3 regions of the Bacillus altaicus genome follow, and region 1 is predicted to be linked to each of the others. Evidence: predicted binding sites of a transcription regulator. Region 1 holds the regulator's gene; each other region holds the start of a gene.
The links. The regulator Rex, encoded in region 1, represses fermentation and respiration genes when NADH is low (regulators of the CRP and FNR family bind a similar motif). The targets are predictions, from matches to a motif close to TTGTGAAATATTTCACAA.

Region 1 (3,289 bases):
AAAGCAACACGCTCACCATTTTCAAGCACTCGGCCTGTACCTACTGCAATAACTTTACCCTCTTGTGGTTTTTCTTTTGCAGTTTCTGGTAATACAATACCACTTGCTGTTTTTTCTTCTGCTTGAACAAGTTCAATTACAACGCGATCACCTAATGGCTTTAGCATGAACAATAACCTCCTCATTTTGTTATGTAAATTTTATTTATTAGCACTCAAGTCACACGAGTGCTAACACACTTCTAATAATAAATAATCTCAATTTCTTTTGCAAGTAAAAAAATCATAATTTTTTCGCAAATTACTTTATGCACTTTCCTACATATCATTACTTCTTCTACTGCCTTTACTATATGAATCGTTGTTCCCACTTCTTGTATGTTACAATATGAAAGACACCCTAAGTTGTTTTCGCTAAACGTACAACTTTTTCCTGTCTCCTATTTTATTTTCAAATACTTATTTACAAAAAAAATATAATTCAAATGAAAGTTTATATCGTAGGTAGTATATTTACATGTTATCCTACCTTATCTCATACACTAGCGTTAGAAAGGATGGTTAAACCATTTGAAAAAACAATATTGGTGGATTATCGTTACATACATTTTAATGCAGTTATCAGGCATTGCCGGGTTACCGCTTCTCCTGAAAACTGGACTATACGATAATAGGGGATTTACTAGAGAGGAAAAACTTCAACTCATAACTGGTCATTGGGCTATCATTAGCTTTTTCATTGCATTATGCGTTGTACTTTGGTTACTCAGAACAGACATTCGTGACAGGCATTTAGATAAAATGCGCTCTACTGTTCCTGCTACAATTGGATGGATTTTTATTGGTTTCTTCTTAGCGCTGTTCTCACAAAGCATTGCCGGTATGATCGAAATGCGTTTATTAGGGATTACACCGGGATCTGAAAATACAGCAAGACTTATGGACATCGCAAGAACGACACCTTGGTTCCTGATTGTCATATCTATAATAGGACCTATTTTGGAAGAAATCGTATTTAGAAAAATTTTATTCGGTACACTTTATAAGAAGTTTAACTTCTTTATTGCCGCTATCATTAGTTCACTTGTATTCGCGGCGATTCATTTTGATTTTACTCACTTATTGGTATACACTTCTATGGGGCTCGTATTCGCCTTTTTATACGTAAAAACGAAACGAATTATAGTTCCTATTGCAGCTCATGTTGCAATGAATACATTAGTTGCAGTTGCTCAAGTTGTAGTAAGTAATGAGCAAATTCAAGAAATGATTAAAGAAGCTGAAAAAATGCAAGGCTTTATCGGAGGATTTTTAGTATGAGAAACTCACCATTGTTCATGGCTGCATTGTACTTTCTTCTTGGATGTATCTTTACACGCTTCGCCATTACGAACGTAACAGATACAATCTGGAATATGTGGACAATACTATTTGCAGTTATGGCAACAATTGATTTTAATTTGGCACTTCGCCTTATCTTAGTTAAATTCACAAAGAAAAAACAATAATAAAACGCAGAGGTCATCCCCTCTGCGTTTTATTGTGGATAATTCTTCAAAAAGTAAACAAGCGTTTGTAACTCTACAGCTAAATCAATGTGATGAATTCTTATATTCTCTGACACATTTAAGCGTGCTGGTGTGAAATTTAAAATACCATGCACGTTCGTTTCTGCCAATCTATCTGCCACAGATTGCGCTACTGTAGCGGGTACCGTTAATATTGCCACTTGTATATCAGTTGATAAACGTTCTTCTAATTCATCCAAATGATATACAGGAATCCCTCCGATTTCTGTTCCAACTTTCTCTTCACTAACATCAAACGCCATTTCAATTTTTGTATTATTGTTTTTCGTGAAATTATAATGTAAGAAAGCGGTCCCTAAATTACCTACTCCAATAAGTGCCACGCGTGTTATATCATCTTGGTCGAGTGTTTCACGGAAAAATGATAATAAATAATTTACGTTATATCCATATCCTTTTTTCCCTAACGCTCCAAAATATGAAAAATCTCTTCGAATAGTTGCGGAATCAACCTTTACCGCTTCACTCAATTCGGCTGATGAAACACGTTGCTTACCAGAAAGAGATAAGTTTTGGATAAATCGATAGTATAGAGGCAATCGTTTGGCAGTGGCCTGTGGAATTTTTTGCTGATCCATATAACCTCTCCTCTCTTCCTATCTTTATTCTTATACTTGAATCAAATACAGAAGTTTAGTACTCATGAATTTCCTTGTATAATAAAGAGAAGAAGTATTCTCTCTTTATTTTAAACTATACACTATTTTTAGTATGATTGAGAAATATAAACATGGCAAAGTTAAGAAATTATTTGAGGTGAAAACATTGATATTATTACAAGTGAATGGGCTTTCGAAATTATACGGTGCAGAAACGATTCTTGCAAACATAAAATTGGAAGTACAAACAAAAGATCGTATCGCATTAGTCGGACGAAATGGAGCCGGAAAATCTACATTATTAAAAATAATAGCTGGCGAGTTATCTCATGATGGTGGTGAAATTATAAAACCGAAAGATGTCTCAATGGGGTATTTAGCTCAAAATACCGGATTAGAAACGTCTTTAACAATTTGGGATGAAATGTTAACCGTCTTTACACATCTACAGCAGATGGAGACAAAACTTCGAAGGCTAGAGCAAGAGATGGGAAAAGAAGAAAACTTTTCAATTGCGGCTATATATGAGAAATTATTAGCTGATTATGACCAATTACAATTAGATTATAAAGATCAAGGCGGCTATCAGTACGAAGCGGATATACGCTCGATTTTAAGCGGTCTTGGCTTCCCAGTTGAAACGCATCAGACGACAATTTCCACATTAAGTGGTGGACAAAAGACTCGATTAGCTCTTGGGAAATTATTATTAACTAGACCAGACTTACTTATTTTAGACGAACCTACAAACCATTTGGACATTGAGACACTAACATGGCTTGAACAATATTTACAAGGCTATCCTGGCGCGATTTTAATCGTTTCCCATGACCGTTATTTCTTAGATAAACTCGTTACACAAGTATACGAAATTTCTAATAAGGAAAGCCGACGATTTGTTGGTAACTACAGTAAATATTTAGACTCAAAATCAGCTCTATACGAGCAAGAGATGAAGCGTTATGAAAAACAACAAGATGAAATTTCTAAACTGGAAGACTTTGTGCAAAAAAATATAGCTCGTGCATCTACGACAAAACGTGCTCAAAGTCGCCGTAAACAATTAGATAGAATGGAAGTATTAGCTAGACCATTAGGCGAT
Region 2 (3,289 bases), 670 kb from region 1:
AGTCAGTATATTTCGATAATTAAAGAGGGTTATATTATTCTTCTGCCGAATAAATAAGTTAGAGAAAATTACGGATAAAGTGAAACTTTAATCAGTGGGGGTTTTGTTCATCCCCACTGATTATTAGCCTTCACCAATCGGGCGTTTACGGGCAGCAGGGCTCCCACCTAACTTCTTTGCTCCAGCCGAAATTGTGAGGTGGGAGTTTTACTGCCCGGCAAATAGCGGGATAAAAATAGCCCGAACCATGCAGGGCATGATTCGGGCTTATATTCAGATTAGTAAGCTAAGCTGAATAGACCTTTAATATGTGATAAGTAACGAACGTTACTTGCTTCTTTCATTAATGATGCTGGTAAACCTTTAAGTGGAGTATTGCTTGCTCCGATTGTAGCAACAGCATCTTTACGTCCTAGACTAGCAAGTGTTCCAGAGTTGATAGGTGCGAACTCTTCGAATGCTTTGCCTTCTAGTGCTGCGTATAAGTTGTATCCAATTAACTCACCCATTTGCCAAGCGATTTGTGCAGTTGGTGGGTATGGACGACCGTCTGCAGCGAAGACAACAGCGCTGTCTCCAGCAACGAATACGTCTTTGTGAGAAGTAGATTGTAGGTGTGCATCAACTGTTGCACGACCGCGGTTTACTTCAAGACCTGATTCACCAATTAATGGGTTACCTTGTACGCCGCCTGTCCAAACGAATGTGTTAGCAACGATTTTTTGACCGTCTTTTAAGTCGATTTCATTACCAGCAACGTTTGTTACAGGAAGACCTGTTAAGAATGTAACACCGCGTGCTTCTAAGCTAGCAGTTGCACGTTCGATTAAGTGGTCTGGTAATACTGGAAGGATTTTCGGACCTGCTTCAACAAGAAGAAGTTTAACTTCTTTTGGATTTACGCCGTGGCTTTTTGCAAGTTTAGGCATAATGTCAGCAAGCTCACCAACTAGCTCAACGCCAGTTAATCCGCCACCACCGATTACGATTGTAGCATCAGCTTCGTTTTTCGTTTTCGCGTATTCACCAATACGGTCTTCAACGTGTTTGTAGATTTTGTTTGCATCAGCAGCAGATTTTAATACCATGCTGTTTTCTTCTAGTCCTGGAATACCGAAGTAAGCAGTTTTACTTCCTAAAGCAACTACAAGTGCATCGTAAGATAGCGTAGTGCCACCAGCTAGTTTGATTTCTTTGCTATCAACTGAGAATGACTCAACTGTTGCAATTTTAAGATCGATGTCTTTACCTTTGAAAAGCTTTGTAAGTGGCATTGCAATTGCTTGCTCAGCAACGTTACCAGCTGCAAGGCGGTGTAGTTCAGTGATGATTTGGTGTGTTGGATATTGGTTGATCACTGTAACTTGTGCTTCTGATTTGCTGTAGTATTTACGTACGTTTAAAGCGGCAAGAAGACCGCCATAACCAGCGCCTAAGATGACAATTTGTTTTGACATAGTATGTTATCCCCCGTCTTTACTAATTGTTGTTATAAGTTAAATTATTTATTATTACGTTCTGCACTAATTTGAAGGTATGCGTTCACAAAGCGGAACATTTTTTGTGCTTGTGGGTCTTTTAGTAATTTTAATAGACCGAACAGGCCGATAACTTCATTGCTTTCATCAGCACGATCTTTCGCTTCGATAGCAGTTGCAGCCATGCTTTTCACTGTATCTTTTACAGGTTCTACAAGTTCTTGGATTGCGCTAACAGTGTCGTTTTTTAATACTTCATCAGTAGCAACAGTTTGAGCGAAGTCATAAGACTTAGTTAAAATGTTAACAAGCTCAGTTAATTTTGGAAGCTGTTCTACTAGTGTTGTTAATGATTCTTGTACCTCAGGTTTTAACAACTGATCAAGTACATCAAGTTGTCCTTGGCTAGCAGAAATTTGTACAGTTTCTTGTTCTGGCTTTGTTTGAGTCATAGTTTCTGGCATCTCCAATTCTCCTTTACGATAGCAATACTCTTATTTTTGATAGGAAAGATAGTAAACGGTTATGAAACTTTATACAAAGTTTCACAAAACACAATAAAATGCCTTTAAATTTATGACAGCAAGTAAGCTGAAAACATAAATTTAAAACCATAACGTCTTACCTATTATTTATGAACTGTCCGATACATGGCTTGTCCGCATAATGGAAAGTTCCCTTATCGGAAAGTGTATATAATATATATCCTATATTATATACTATATACACGTATGTTAACATAAAAATGATTCCTAATTATTTGATATTGAGCCTGTAACCTAGTAATGACAAGGAATGAAAGCGCATAAATTATTTTATCTATCTTAAAAATGTACATATATATAAATGAAAAAAGGAAAAAACGGACAAATTTATGTTCATTTTTTCCTTTTTTATTGTTCATCCTCTGTAAGTAGCATCGATGTGTTACCGTTTTTTTCAAGATGGCATTCGCCCCAAGTACAAAGAGAATCGAGAATGGATTCTAAAGACCATCCGTAGTCAGTAAGCGAATATTCTACTTTTGGCGGTACTTGATTGTATACCTTTCTTTGAATAACCCCGTCTACTTCTAACTCACGTAATTGCTGTGTTAACATCTTTTGTGTAATACCAGGCATTAACCGTTTTAGTTCACTCGTTCTCTTTGTACCTTTCGTTAAGTGGCAAAGAATAACGACTTTCCATTTGCCGCCGATAACCTCTAAGGTCGCCTCGACAGGAATATTATATTTCTTCATATGAAAATCTCCTTTGATGAATGTAAATTTCAGTTCTTCAACAAAAGAAGCTAAATAAGTTAAATGTTACTTTTTAGTGCCTATAGCACTTTAAAGTACGTACTTTTTATCGTGTTGAATATGTTCCATAATAGCATATGTAAGAGGGAAATGAGTAGTACGGTACTAAAAAGTGCCTATGTTACTTTTGGGTACCTATCGTACTTTAAAGTGCGTTCTTCAAAAAAAGAGTGAAGCCATTCATAATAGCATTTGTAAGCAATAAAGTTATTTTTGTAGAAGATAAAAAGGCCTTTTTATCACACTATTATGATTGGATTTCTCGTATTAAGGAGGAGTTCAATTGAATTCATATGCAGTATCATCTTCGGCTGTTCAGACGAATCGAAGAAGTATGTTTGCTTTATTAGCGCTAGCAATTAGTGCGTTTGGAATTGGTACAACCGAGTTTATTAGCGTCGGTTTATTACCATCTATTTCGGAGGATTTACATGTTTCTGTTACAACAGCGGGCTTAACCGTTTCTTTATATGCGTTAGGAGTAGCATTCGGTGCTCCTGTTTTAACTTC
Region 3 (3,289 bases), 1.3 Mb from region 1:
GTGTTAGAAAATGGTCATGCAGGATTTGCATTTGGTTCAGGGATGGCAGCTATTACAGCAACTATTATGCTATTCTCAAAAGGAGATCATGTCATTTTAACAGATGATGTTTACGGCGGGACGTACCGCGTTCTTACAAAAGTACTAAACCGTTTCGGCATTGAGCATACATTTGTAGATACAACAAACCTAGAGGAAGTTGTAGAAGCGATTCGCCCAAATACGAAAGCGATTTATGTGGAAACACCAACGAATCCATTACTGAAAATTACTGATATTAAGAAAATATCGACTCTTGCTAAAGAAAACGATTTATTAACAATTATTGATAACACATTCATGACGCCATATTGGCAGTCGCCAATTTCTTTAGGAGCAGACATAGTACTTCATAGTGCAACGAAATATTTAGGTGGGCATAGTGATGTAGTTGCAGGCCTAGTAGTTGTAAATAGCCCGCAACTAGCAGAAGACCTTCATTTCGTACAAAACTCAACAGGAGGTATTCTGGGACCACAAGATAGCTTCTTACTACTTCGCGGTTTAAAAACATTAGGAATTCGTATGGAAGAGCATGAAATAAATTCACGCGCAATTGCTGAGTTTTTAAATAACCATCCGAAAGTAAATAAAGTATATTATCCAGGTCTTGAATCACATCAAAATCACGAATTAGCAAAAGAACAGGCGAACGGATTTGGTGCAATCATCTCATTCGATGTAGATAGTGAAGAAACATTAAATAGAGTACTTGAGAAGTTACAATACTTTACACTTGCTGAAAGCTTAGGAGCAGTAGAAAGTTTAATTTCTATTCCATCACAAATGACACATGCATCAATCCCAGCAGATCGCCGTAAAGAATTAGGAATTACAGATACATTAATTCGAATCTCTGTTGGTATTGAAGATGGAGAAGATTTAATTGAAGATTTGGCACAAGCACTAGCATAATAAAAATGCACTGCTAATATAGAGCAGTGCATTTTATTATATTAATTTGTGAAATATTTCACAAATTAGACATACACAAATGAAATGATTTCATGTATATTGAATTCATGAAATGTTATTCACGAACAAACTTGTGAAATGTTTCACAAGCGATGGGATTCATGTAGGAAGGTAACTCTATTTTTTTACGCTAATCGGGACTTTTTATGACCTATAGGGACTTATAAAGTCCAAGATAGCAGAATAGGAGGAAATTTACATGGTAGTCAAAGAGAAAGTTGTAAATGAAATGCAAGAGGTAAAAGAGATGATTGATACGTTAGTAGATAACGGTCAAAAAGCTTTACAAGCATTAGAAAGTTTTACACAAGAGCAAATTGACAACATTGTTCATGAAATGGCGCTTGCGGGTGTCGATCAACATATGCCGCTTGCGAAGTTGGCTGTTGAAGAAACGGGCCGTGGCGTATATGAAGATAAATGCATTAAAAATATTTTTGCCACTGAATATATTTGGCATAGTATAAAGAAAGATAAAACGGTAGGAATTATTCATGAAGATCCTCATGAAGAAATAATAGAAATCGCAGAACCTGTCGGTGTAGTAGCTGGGGTAACGCCAGTAACGAACCCAACATCGACAACAATGTTTAAAGCATTAATCGCGATAAAAACAAGAAATCCAATTATTTTCGCATTTCATCCTTCTGCACAAAACTGTTCCGTTGCAGCGGCAAAAACAGTATATGATGCAGCAGTGAAAGCTGGTGCACCAAAGCATTGTATTCAATGGATTGAAAGACCTTCTGTGGAAGCAACGAAACAATTAATGAACCATGATGGTGTCGCACTCGTTCTAGCAACTGGAGGGGCTGGTATGGTGAAATCGGCTTATTCTACTGGTAAACCCGCGCTAGGTGTAGGGCCAGGTAATGTACCATGTTATATAGAGAAATCGGCACATGTAAAACGTGCTGTTAATGATTTGATTTTATCGAAAACATTTGATAACGGTATGATTTGTGCGTCAGAACAAGCCATCATTGTAGATAAGGAAATCTATAATGATGTTAAAGCAGAAATGATTGCAAATAATTGTTATTTTGTAACAGAGGAAGAGAGAAAGAAATTAGAAAAGCTTGTTATTAATGAAAATACATGTGCAGTAAATAGTGATATTGTTGGGAAATCAGCACAGTATATTGCTGAATTAGTAGGAATTACTGTACCTGAACATACAAAAATGCTTGTAGCTGAAATTAAAGGCATCGGAGCAGCGTATCCACTATCTCGTGAGAAACTGAGCCCAGTGTTAGCTTGTGTAAAAGCAAATTCATTAGAAGAAGGATTTACATATTGCGAAGAAATGTTAGAGCTTGGTGGCCTAGGGCATTCAGCGGTTATCCATTCTACAAATAAAGAAGTACAAAAACAATTTGGGTTACGTATGAAAGCCTGCCGTCTCATTGTAAATGCACCTTCATCACAAGGTGGAATTGGTGATATATATAATGGATTTATTCCATCACTTACGCTTGGTTGTGGCTCCTACGGGAAAAACTCAGTTTCCCAAAACGTAACGGCGACTCATTTATTAAATATAAAAAGGTTGGCAAATAGAAAAAAGAATATGCAGTGGTTCAAATTACCACCCAAAATTTATTTTGAAAAACATGCGACAGCATATTTAGCAAACATGCCTAACATTTCCCGCGCATTTATTGTAACGGATCCAGGGATGGTTGAGCACGGTTATGTAGATACAGTTACGCACTATTTACGTAAGCATGCAAATGATGTGAAAGTTGAAGTTTTCTTTGAAGTTGAGCCAGATCCATCAGATGAAACTGTATTTAAAGGTGCGGACATGATGAAAAGCTTTAAACCAGACGTAATTATCGCGCTTGGTGGCGGTTCAGCTATGGATGCAGCAAAAGGGATGTGGCTATTCTATGAGCACCCAGAAACGACATTCTATGGAATAAAACAGAAGTTTTTAGATATAAGAAAACGTACATGTAAGTATCCGAACTTGGGAAATAAAGCACAATTTGTTGCCATTCCAACAACATCAGGGACGGGATCAGAAGTGACGCCATTTGCGGTTATTACAGATAAGAAAAATAATATTAAATACCCGCTTGCGGATTATGAATTAACACCAGATGTAGCGATTGTTGATCCGCAATTTGTAATGACAGTACCACCTCATGTGACGGCAGATACTGGTATGGACGTATTAACACATGCAATTGAAGCGTATGTGTCTGTTCTGGCAAATGACTATACTGATGGTTTAGCATTAAAAGCAATTGATCTCGTATTTAAATATTTA

Region 2: ACE38F_RS03580 (DUF1641 domain-containing protein) is a predicted target of Rex. The motif match lies at 2,012-2,029, and genes of this name have one in related genera.
Region 3: adhE (bifunctional acetaldehyde-CoA/alcohol dehydrogenase) is a predicted target of Rex. The motif match lies at 1,001-1,018, and genes of this name have one in related genera.

The regions. Positions count from the first base shown of each region.
Region 1 is NZ_CM143394.1:44,986-48,274, forward strand. Features, by position in the region: gene groES (co-chaperone GroES) at 1-167, opposite strand, end outside; gene ACE38F_RS00160 (CPBP family intramembrane glutamic endopeptidase) at 570-1,319, shown strand; gene ACE38F_RS00165 (YdiK family protein) at 1,316-1,507, shown strand; gene ACE38F_RS00170 (redox-sensing transcriptional repressor Rex) at 1,537-2,166, opposite strand; gene ACE38F_RS00175 (ABC-F family ATP-binding cassette domain-containing protein) at 2,354-3,289, shown strand, end outside.
Region 2 is NZ_CM143394.1:710,229-713,517, forward strand. Features, by position in the region: gene ACE38F_RS03575 (NAD(P)/FAD-dependent oxidoreductase) at 279-1,457, opposite strand; gene ACE38F_RS03580 (DUF1641 domain-containing protein) at 1,502-1,942, opposite strand; gene ACE38F_RS03585 (winged helix-turn-helix transcriptional regulator) at 2,372-2,719, opposite strand; gene ACE38F_RS03590 (MFS transporter) at 3,114-3,289, shown strand, end outside.
Region 3 is NZ_CM143394.1:1,360,393-1,363,681, forward strand. Features, by position in the region: gene ACE38F_RS07110 (bifunctional cystathionine gamma-lyase/homocysteine desulfhydrase) at 1-954, shown strand, start outside; gene adhE (bifunctional acetaldehyde-CoA/alcohol dehydrogenase) at 1,214-3,289, shown strand, end outside.